4 regions of the Rahnella contaminans genome follow, and region 3 is predicted to be linked to each of the others. Evidence: predicted binding sites of a transcription regulator. Region 3 holds the regulator's gene; each other region holds the start of a gene.
What was found. The regulator PurR, encoded in region 3, represses purine synthesis genes. The targets are predictions, from matches to a motif close to CANGCAAACGTTTGCNTG.
Positions count from the first base shown of each region.

Region 1 (2,207 bases), 1.8 Mb from region 3:
CCAGCCACCGGTTTTTTCGGCGCTTTCTTTATAGATTTCTGCTTCACGATTGATAAATACGCCCGCCAGAACGCCGTAGGCTTTGCCCCACGCATCCAGCACTTCCTGACCCGGACTGAACATTTCATCCAGAGTCGCCACCAGATGACCGCCGACAATATCGTATTGCTCAGGCCGGATCATGAAACTGGTATGTTTTTGCGCGATACGTTCAACCGCCGGTAACAGTGCAGCCAGATTTTCAATATTGGTGGCATAGGCGCAGATGGCATCAAACAGCGCCTGACGCTGATCGCCGTTGCGCTGGTTGCTCATATTGAAGATGTCTTTAAGCTCGGGATTGTGTTCGAACATGCGGTCATAGAAGTGTGCGGTCAGTTTCGGGCCGGTTGCTGCGAGCAAAGGAAGGGTGGATTTAACGGTAGCGATAGTGGCTGAATCAAGCATAGTGAACTCCGTGTCTTTTTAAATTTCATTAAACATGTATTTTAAATGCATCTTATATAAATCCACAATTTCTGTAAACACCCCCTAAAGGGGTAAGGGCTTTTTAAGGTGACGTGTGCGGTGAGGGCTGAGTCACAAAGCTGAAATTTGAGCATGTTCAGTTGAAAATTTATCCCTTGATTATGGGCAGAGGTTCGCAGATCAAAGCCTTGCTGTATCTGGAGCCAATCGTTTGCTTAAAAACCTGAAACTGACCCTATCCGAAGGCGGCCTAAACATTTACACTGTTGCGCAGAACCCGGAAGGGGCGTTTATTTTTAGTTTGTTGAGTCAGGAGATGCGGATGTTAAAGCGTGAAATGAACATTGCCGATTATGATGCTGAGCTGTGGGCAGCAATGGAAAAAGAAGTTGTTCGCCAGGAAGAACATATCGAGCTGATTGCGTCAGAAAACTATACCAGCCCGCGCGTTATGCAGGCTCAGGGTTCGCAGCTGACCAACAAATATGCCGAAGGCTACCCGGGCAAACGTTATTACGGTGGTTGTGAGTACGTCGACATCGTTGAACAACTGGCTATCGACCGCGCAAAAGAATTGTTCGGTGCAGATTTCGCTAACGTTCAGCCACACTCCGGCTCACAGGCGAACTTCGCGGTTTACACCGCATTGCTGCAACCGGGCGACACCATTCTGGGGATGAACCTCGGCCATGGCGGTCACCTGACACACGGTTCACCGGTCAACCTGTCCGGTAAACTGTATAACGTAGTGCCTTACGGCATCGACGAAAGCGGCGACATCGACTATGACGACGTTAAGCGTCAGGCCGAAACACACAAACCAAAAATGATCATCGGCGGCTTCTCAGCCTTCTCCGGTATCGTTGACTGGGCAAAAATGCGCGAAATCGCAGACAGCGTTGGCGCGTACTTCTTCGTCGATATGGCACACGTTGCCGGTCTGATTGCTGCGGGCGTTTACCCGAACCCGGTTCCGCACGCGCACATCGTGACCACCACTACGCACAAAACGCTGGCTGGCCCGCGCGGCGGTCTGATTCTGGCGAAAGGCGGTGACGAAGAGTTCTACAAAAAACTGAACTCCGCCGTCTTCCCTGGCGGCCAGGGCGGCCCGCTGATGCACGTGATTGCCGGTAAAGCGGTAGCACTGAAAGAAGCGATGGAACCTGAGTTCAAAACTTACCAGCAGCAAGTGGCTAAAAACGCCCAGGCAATGGTGGCTGTGGTTCTGGATCGTGGCTACAAAGTGGTTTCCGGCGGCACTCACAACCACCTGTTCCTGATGGATCTGGTTGATAAAAACCTGACCGGTAAAGAAGCCGATGCTGCACTGGGTCGCGCTAATATCACCGTCAACAAAAACAGCGTGCCTAACGATCCGAAGAGCCCGTTCGTGACTTCAGGCGTGCGAATCGGTACTCCGGCTATCACCCGTCGTGGCTTTAAAGAAGCTGAAGCGCGTGAACTGGCTGGCTGGATCTGCGACGTGCTGGACAACGTGAACGATGAAGCCACTATCGAACGCGTTAAACAGAAAGTTCTCGACATCTGTGCACGCTTCCCGGTTTACGCGTAATATTTGCGAAGCCGTAAAGCTGCTAAAACCCGCTCCGGCGGGTTTTTTTATGGGCATGTATCAGAATTTGTGAGCTGGCAGACATTACTGGAGTAATAAAGCGTCTGCGGATTGCTAGCGATTGTGAGCTTTGTCAAAGTATTGGCCTCACACCGGAGGATTT
Region 1 is NZ_JAADJS010000001.1:1,908,574-1,910,780, reverse strand. Features, by position in the region: gene hmpA (NO-inducible flavohemoprotein) at 1-447, opposite strand, end outside; gene glyA (serine hydroxymethyltransferase) at 791-2,044, shown strand.
Region 1: glyA (serine hydroxymethyltransferase) is a predicted target of PurR. The motif match lies at 669-686, and genes of this name have one in related genera.

Region 2 (2,207 bases), on a different contig from region 3:
CACTGAAGAGCCGCACCAGTCTGTTGCACGTCAGGTATTCCACGGCGAAGGCATTCTGGCGTTTCTGCCGCTGGCTGATGCGCATTTGTCTTCTATCGTCTGGTCAGTTTCGCCGGATGAAGCTCAGCGTCTGAGCGCGCTGGAGCCTGAGGAGTTCAACAAAATCCTCGCCAGCACTTTTGACCTGCGCCTGGGTATTTGTACCGTTGAAAGTGAGCGCCTGACCTTCCCGCTGACCGGCCGTTATGCCCGCAGCTTTGCCGGACAACGTCTGGCGCTGGTCGGTGATGCCGCGCACACCGTGCACCCGCTGGCAGGACAGGGCGTCAATTTAGGTTTCATGGATGCCGCAGAACTGGCATCGGAAATCAGACGCCTGCAAAAAGAAGGCAAAGATTTCGGCCAGCATATGTACCTGCGTCGTTACGAGCTCCGCCGCAAACACAGCGCCGCGCTGATGCTGGCGGGTATGCAGGGCTTCCGCGAATTGTTTGCCGGTGACAATCCTGCCAAAAAACTGCTGCGCGATATTGGTCTTACGCTGGCGGATTCTCTGCCGGGCGTGAAACCAAAACTGGTGCGTCAGGCGATGGGGCTGAATGATTTACCGGAGTGGTTACAGGACGATTTACTTCGATTGAAATAATCTAATTTCAGCTCAGTTTTTCCATTACATTTTCTAATCCGGGGCCGGATTTCTCATTCTGCAAATGGTGAGAAATCTGGCCTTGTCGTTATATAACATCGATACTTTTGATGTTTATTTGTAGATTTTGCGCCACAAACCCCAGTTTACCAGTCAAAAACTCTGCACAATGCCCTTGTGAAATCACTGACATTTATCCCGCTCTGCATATTTTAACTTATGGTTAGTGAGCTTATTCAGTGGTAAGTTCGAGCAAAGGGTATCGTTTGCGCGGTGTGCTGTTTATGCACTTAATTAAATGAGGAATAAGATGGTTAAGCAGACTCAGCTTTATGAACAACATGTTGCGTGCGGCGCGCGTATGGTCGATTTCCACGGCTGGATGATGCCATTGCATTACGGCTCTCAGCTGGATGAACACCACATTGTGCGTCAGGATGCCGGTATGTTTGACGTCTCGCACATGACCATCGTTGATCTCCACGGTGCCCGTACCCGTGAATTCCTCCGTTACCTGCTGGCGAATGATGTCGCCAAACTCACCGTTCCCGGTAAAGCGCTTTATACCGGCATGCTCAATGCGTCCGGCGGCGTGATCGACGACCTGATCGTTTACTTCCTCAACGAAAACTATTTCCGCCTGGTGGTGAACTCCGCGACCCGGGAGAAAGATCTGGCATGGATTTCGCAGCATGCAGAACCGTATGGCATCGAACTGACCGTGCGTGATGACTTAGCGCTGGTAGCCGTGCAGGGCCCTCATGCAAAAGAGAAAGCAGAAACACTTTTTACCGCTGAACAAAAACAAGCGGTCGCGGGGATGAAGCCGTTCTTCGGCGTTCAGGTGGGTGACCTGTTTATCGCCACCACCGGTTATACCGGCGAAGCAGGATATGAAATCGCACTCCCGCAAGAACAGGTTGCTGATTTCTGGCAGAAACTGCTGGCAGCAGGCGTGAAACCTGCCGGTCTGGGCGCGCGCGACACGCTGCGTCTGGAAGCGGGTATGAATCTTTACGGTCAGGAAATGGACGAAGGCGTTTCACCGCTGGCAGCCAACATGGGCTGGACCATCGCCTGGGCACCTGAAGACCGCAACTTTATTGGCCGTGACGCACTGGAAAGACAGCGCGAGCAGGGCACCGAACAGCTGGTCGGTTTAGTGATGACAGAGAAAGGCGTATTGCGTAACGAACTGCCGGTACGATTCACCGACAGCGCGGGCAACACGCTGGAAGGCGTGATTACCAGCGGCTCATTCTCTCCGACGCTCGGCTACAGTATTGCTCTGGCACGCGTTCCGGCGGGCATTGGCGAGCACGCCATTGTGCAAATCCGTAACCGCGAAATGCCGGTGAAAGTCACCAAACCAGGTTTTGTCCGCAATGGCAAACCGCTGGCGCAGTAAAAATTTGAGATAAAATTATCCAGTTAACGCTGAATTAAGCACTTTTTTGGAGAAAATATAATGAGCAATGTTCCAGCAGATTTGAAATATGCCTCTTCCCACGAGTGGGTACGTTCAGAAGGCAACGGCGTTTACACCGTAGGCATCACTGAA
Region 2 is NZ_JAADJS010000002.1:546,303-548,509, forward strand. Features, by position in the region: gene ubiI (FAD-dependent 2-octaprenylphenol hydroxylase) at 1-646, shown strand, start outside; gene gcvT (glycine cleavage system aminomethyltransferase GcvT) at 957-2,054, shown strand; gene gcvH (glycine cleavage system protein GcvH) at 2,115-2,207, shown strand, end outside.
Region 2: gcvT (glycine cleavage system aminomethyltransferase GcvT) is a predicted target of PurR. The motif match lies at 902-919, and genes of this name have one in related genera.

Region 3 (2,207 bases):
TCAATTTCCGCGATATGGGTTTTATGGACTGGCATTGTGTGGTCAGCGCGCAACATCCGCTGGCCCAGACGCAGGGAATACTGAGTGACGATCAGTTACGGCCTTATCCGGCGCTTTGCCTGGAAGATACATCGCGTACATTGCCGAAACGCGATACCTGGACGCTGGATAACCAGCGGCGGCTGGTGGTTCCCGACTGGACGTGTGCATTGGAATGTCTGAACGAAGGTTTATGTGTTGGCATGATGCCGGTTCACCGCGTGACACCCTTGATTGAACAGCAAAAATTACAGGTACTGTCGCTGGAAAATACCTTTCCGGACAGCCCGTGCTGCCTGACGTGGGATCAGAGCAATCCGTCGCCTTCGCTGGCGTGGCTGCTGGAATACATGGGAGACACGGAAACGATGAACCGGGAATGGTTGCGCGACTGACAAAAAAACGCCTGTGGCACAGGCGTTTATTGAAAGTTAACGGCGGTAATCGCGGTACGGGCCGTCGGCCACGGAACGGCGCTCAACCAGTTTGGGATGCACTTCAATGGTCTGCGACTCTTCGCGTTTGCTGATAATTCTGTCCAGCAGCATGGTAAAGGCCATTTCGCCCAGACGTTCTTTTGGCTGATGAACTGTCGTCAGTGCCGGTGAGAAATAGCGCGCGTTACGCACGTTATCATAGCCAATCACGGAAATATCCTGCGGTACGCGCAGGCCCAGTTCATCGGCGGCACAGATTGCCCCCATCGCCATCACGTCACCGCCACAGAATACAGCCGTCGGGCGGTTTTTCTGCATCAGAATTTTGTGCATGGCCTGATAGCCCGATTCCGGCTCAAAGTCGCCCTGAACGACCCATTCTTCACGAAGAGGAATATTGGCTTCCGTCAGTGCTTTCACAAAGCCCTGGAAACGGCCGCCGCCGGTGTTTCGCGCCAGTTGCCCAGGGATCACGCCGATATCGCGATGACCGCGTTCAATCAGATAACGTCCGGCCATATAGCCGCCTTCAAACGCGTTATCGATAATGCTGTCGGTGAAATTCTTACGCGCTTCGCCCCAGTCCATCACAACCATCGGGATAGAGCGGTATTCTTCAAGCATATTCAGCAATTCGTCCGGATACTCCGCGCACATCACAAGTAAACCGTCGACGCGTTTTTGCGCCAGCATTTGCAGGTAGGCCTGTTGCTTCTCCAGATTATTGTGTGAGTTACACAAAATCAGCGTATAGCCTTTTGAGAAACAGCTGTTCTCCACGGCCTCAATCACTTCGGCGAAGTAGGGCGCTTCACTGGACGTTGCCAGCAGACCGATTGTTTTGGTGTTATTGACCTTCAGGCTACGTGCCACAGCGCTGGGAGAATAGTGCAACTCTTTGATTGCAAGGAGAACCGCGGCTCGGGTTTCTTCGGCGACGAAACGGGTTTTATTGATGACGTGCGACACGGTTGTGGTGGAAACGCCAGCGCGCTTTGCGACATCTTTAATCGTTGCCATGTAAAAAATGACTCCTGTGCTCACGTGTTTCAGCACGTTAGCATTATGTTAATCGTTTGCTTGCGTGGATTTAACTGCTGACTTCGAAAAGGGCAGTGAAATCGTTGGGTGGATTCTTCAGAGTGAGGCGTGAAATGCTCTCGGGTGAAATCGACCGGCACACAGGCGTGGTAACCGACAATTTTCACTTATAATGCAGGAAAGTGGAAGTAAAATTGTCATGAACCTGGTGTCATTCAGCACAAGATTTTCAATGCGAATTATGAGAAAATGCGTTGGCACACATTCAGTGTGGCTATACGAACGCCACAATTTGATCCGTAAGGGGGTTTAATGGACAGCAACCTGAAATTTTCTTTGATCACTACGGTCTGCGCTTTGCTCGTGATTATTGCTTTCAGTTTCACCGCAGTGATGAACTGATTTGCGCGAAAGCCGCAATAAAAAGGGCGATTACCTATAACAGGAATCGCCCTTTTCAATTTTACGCAGTCACCCATTCCGCCGATACTCTTCCCTGCAGAAACTCTTCGTTAAATGCTATTCAATGGCTGATTAGCGAAACTTCAGACTTAACGAATTGTTTATTATCGGATCGTCTTAGGGGTCATTACCCGTCGTGCGCCTACATAATGATCTTGCCAGTAATCGTCACCCAGTGAGGTGATCTTAATGTCTTCGCCGGTGCGCGGTGACTGGATAAACTTCCCG
Region 3 is NZ_JAADJS010000001.1:90,925-93,131, forward strand. Features, by position in the region: gene punR (DNA-binding transcriptional activator PunR) at 1-434, shown strand, start outside; gene purR (HTH-type transcriptional repressor PurR) at 471-1,496, opposite strand; gene cydH (cytochrome bd-I oxidase subunit CydH) at 1,830-1,919, shown strand; gene GW579_RS00420 (C40 family peptidase) at 2,084-2,207, opposite strand, start outside.

Region 4 (2,207 bases), on a different contig from region 3:
TCCTGCGCTTCCATGGTAGAACCGCCGATGTGTGGCGTCAGCAGCACGTTGTCGAATTCACACAGCGGAGAATTGAACGGATCGCTGTTGGTCGCCGGTTCTTCCGGGAAGACGTCGATAGCTGCACCGGACAGATGTTTGCTGCGCAGCGCATTGCACAGGGCAGGAATGTCGATCACCGTGCCGCGTGAGGCGTTGATCAGCAATGCGCCCTGTTTGATTTGTGCCAGCTGCACTTCGGAAATCATGTTTTTGGTGCCTGGCGTTTCTGGAACGTGCAGGGTCACGACGTCGCTGGTGCTGAGCAGTTCTTCCAGAGTCGCAATCGGCTGCGCATTACCCAGCGGCAATTTGCTTTCGATGTCGTAATAGAAGACGCGCATCCCCAGGCTTTCCGCCAGAATACCTAACTGTGTACCGATGTGGCCGTAGCCGACAATACCCAAACGTTTACCGCGCGCTTCAAAAGAACCGACGGCCAGTTTGTTCCAGATCCCGCGGTGCGCCTTGGCGTTGGCCTCAGGAATACCACGCATCATCAGCAGCATTTCGCCCAGCACCATTTCGGCGACGGAACGGGTATTAGAGAACGGTGCGTTAAAGACCGGAATACCACGACGGGTTGCCGCTTTCAGGTCAACCTGATTGGTACCGATACAGAAACACCCTACAGCCACCAGTTTTTCTGCTGCCTGGAACACTTCTTCGGTCAGCTGAGTACGCGATCGGAGTCCAACAAAGTGCGCATCACGGATCGATTCTTTCAGCGATTCCGTATCTAAAGCACCTTTGTGAAATTCAATATTGGTGTAACCCGCGGCACGGAGTGTATCAACCGCACTTTGGTGGACGCCTTCCACTAACAAAAATTTAATCTTGTCTTTCTCAAGTGATACTTTTGCCATTTCCCGACCCTATATTTTTTCTGGCTGAATTCGAACTGCTAGGTGACTGCTCACAGTCAACATAACAAAAAATACGCCATCATCAATACAAACGATTGCCTGCCAGACAGCAGAAGGCTCACCGCGCCTGTTGGTTTTCAGCATTTCCTGCTGGTTAGATTTTACAAAGCAAGACGTTCAGGAGGCGATAGTGAGAAATGTGACATAAGTCACCAAATTCAGGCTTTTGAAGAAAAGATGATTCATTCAGAAAATTATCATCTTCATAACATTGTGTTATGACAGGGGGATGACTGGCTGCTTTCAGCAAAAGCAGCCAGATCTTCTGCTTATTGATAGGTTACTTCAGCGTGACAGTTTTTACGCCTTCAGAAGTGCCTACCAGCGCAACGTCGGCGCCACGGTTGGCGAACAGCCCGACCGTCACCACGCCCGCAATTCCGTTGATCTTATTTTCCATCGCGACGGCATCCAGAATGCTCAGATTATGGACGTCGAGAATGATATTGCCGTTGTCAGTCAGAACGTTCTGGCGGTATTCCGGCAGACCACCGAGTTTCACCAGTTCACGCGCAACGTAAGAACGCGCCATCGGGATGACTTCTACCGGCAGCGGGAATTTACCCAGCACATCGACTTGCTTAGACGCGTCCACAATACAGACGAATTTTTTGGCGATCGCGGCAATGATTTTTTCGCGGGTCAGCGCAGCGCCGCCGCCTTTGATCATCTGCATGAAGCCGTTGATTTCATCCGCGCCGTCAACGTAAACGTCCAGCGAGTCCACTTCGTTGCTGTCGAAAACGTGAATGCCTAAGCTTTTCAGTTTTGCCGTTGAAGCGTCAGAACTGGAAACGGCGCCCTCGATCTGACCTTTGATCGAACCCAGTGCATCGATGAAATGGGCGGCGGTGGATCCGGTTCCGACACCGACGATGGTGCCCGGAGTCACGTAATCCAGTGCGGCCCAGCCGACTGCTTTTTTCAATTCTTCCTGCGTCATAATGGCTTCTCTGTCTGATAACGTAAGTGGCGTGAATACGGAAAAGTGTCGGTGATTATAAAGCATGTGCCGGCAGATTGGGCAGACAAGAGCGTGACCAGATCACACTTATTAAGTGCAATTGGGTTGTAAACGCCCCGATTTTCCTCACCACAAAACCTGACAATCTGTGGCATAGTGTTCGGATAAAATTAAATCCAAGGGACAGAACTCCGATGAAACGCCCGGACTATAGAACGCTACAGGCACTGGACGCGGTGATCCGTGAGCGCGGTTTTGAGCGCGCCGCACAAAAGCTT
Region 4 is NZ_JAADJS010000002.1:537,548-539,754, reverse strand. Features, by position in the region: gene serA (phosphoglycerate dehydrogenase) at 1-905, opposite strand, end outside; gene rpiA (ribose-5-phosphate isomerase RpiA) at 1,246-1,908, opposite strand; gene GW579_RS11560 (LysR family transcriptional regulator ArgP) at 2,124-2,207, shown strand, end outside.
Region 4: serA (phosphoglycerate dehydrogenase) is a predicted target of PurR. The motif match lies at 990-1,007, and genes of this name have one in related genera.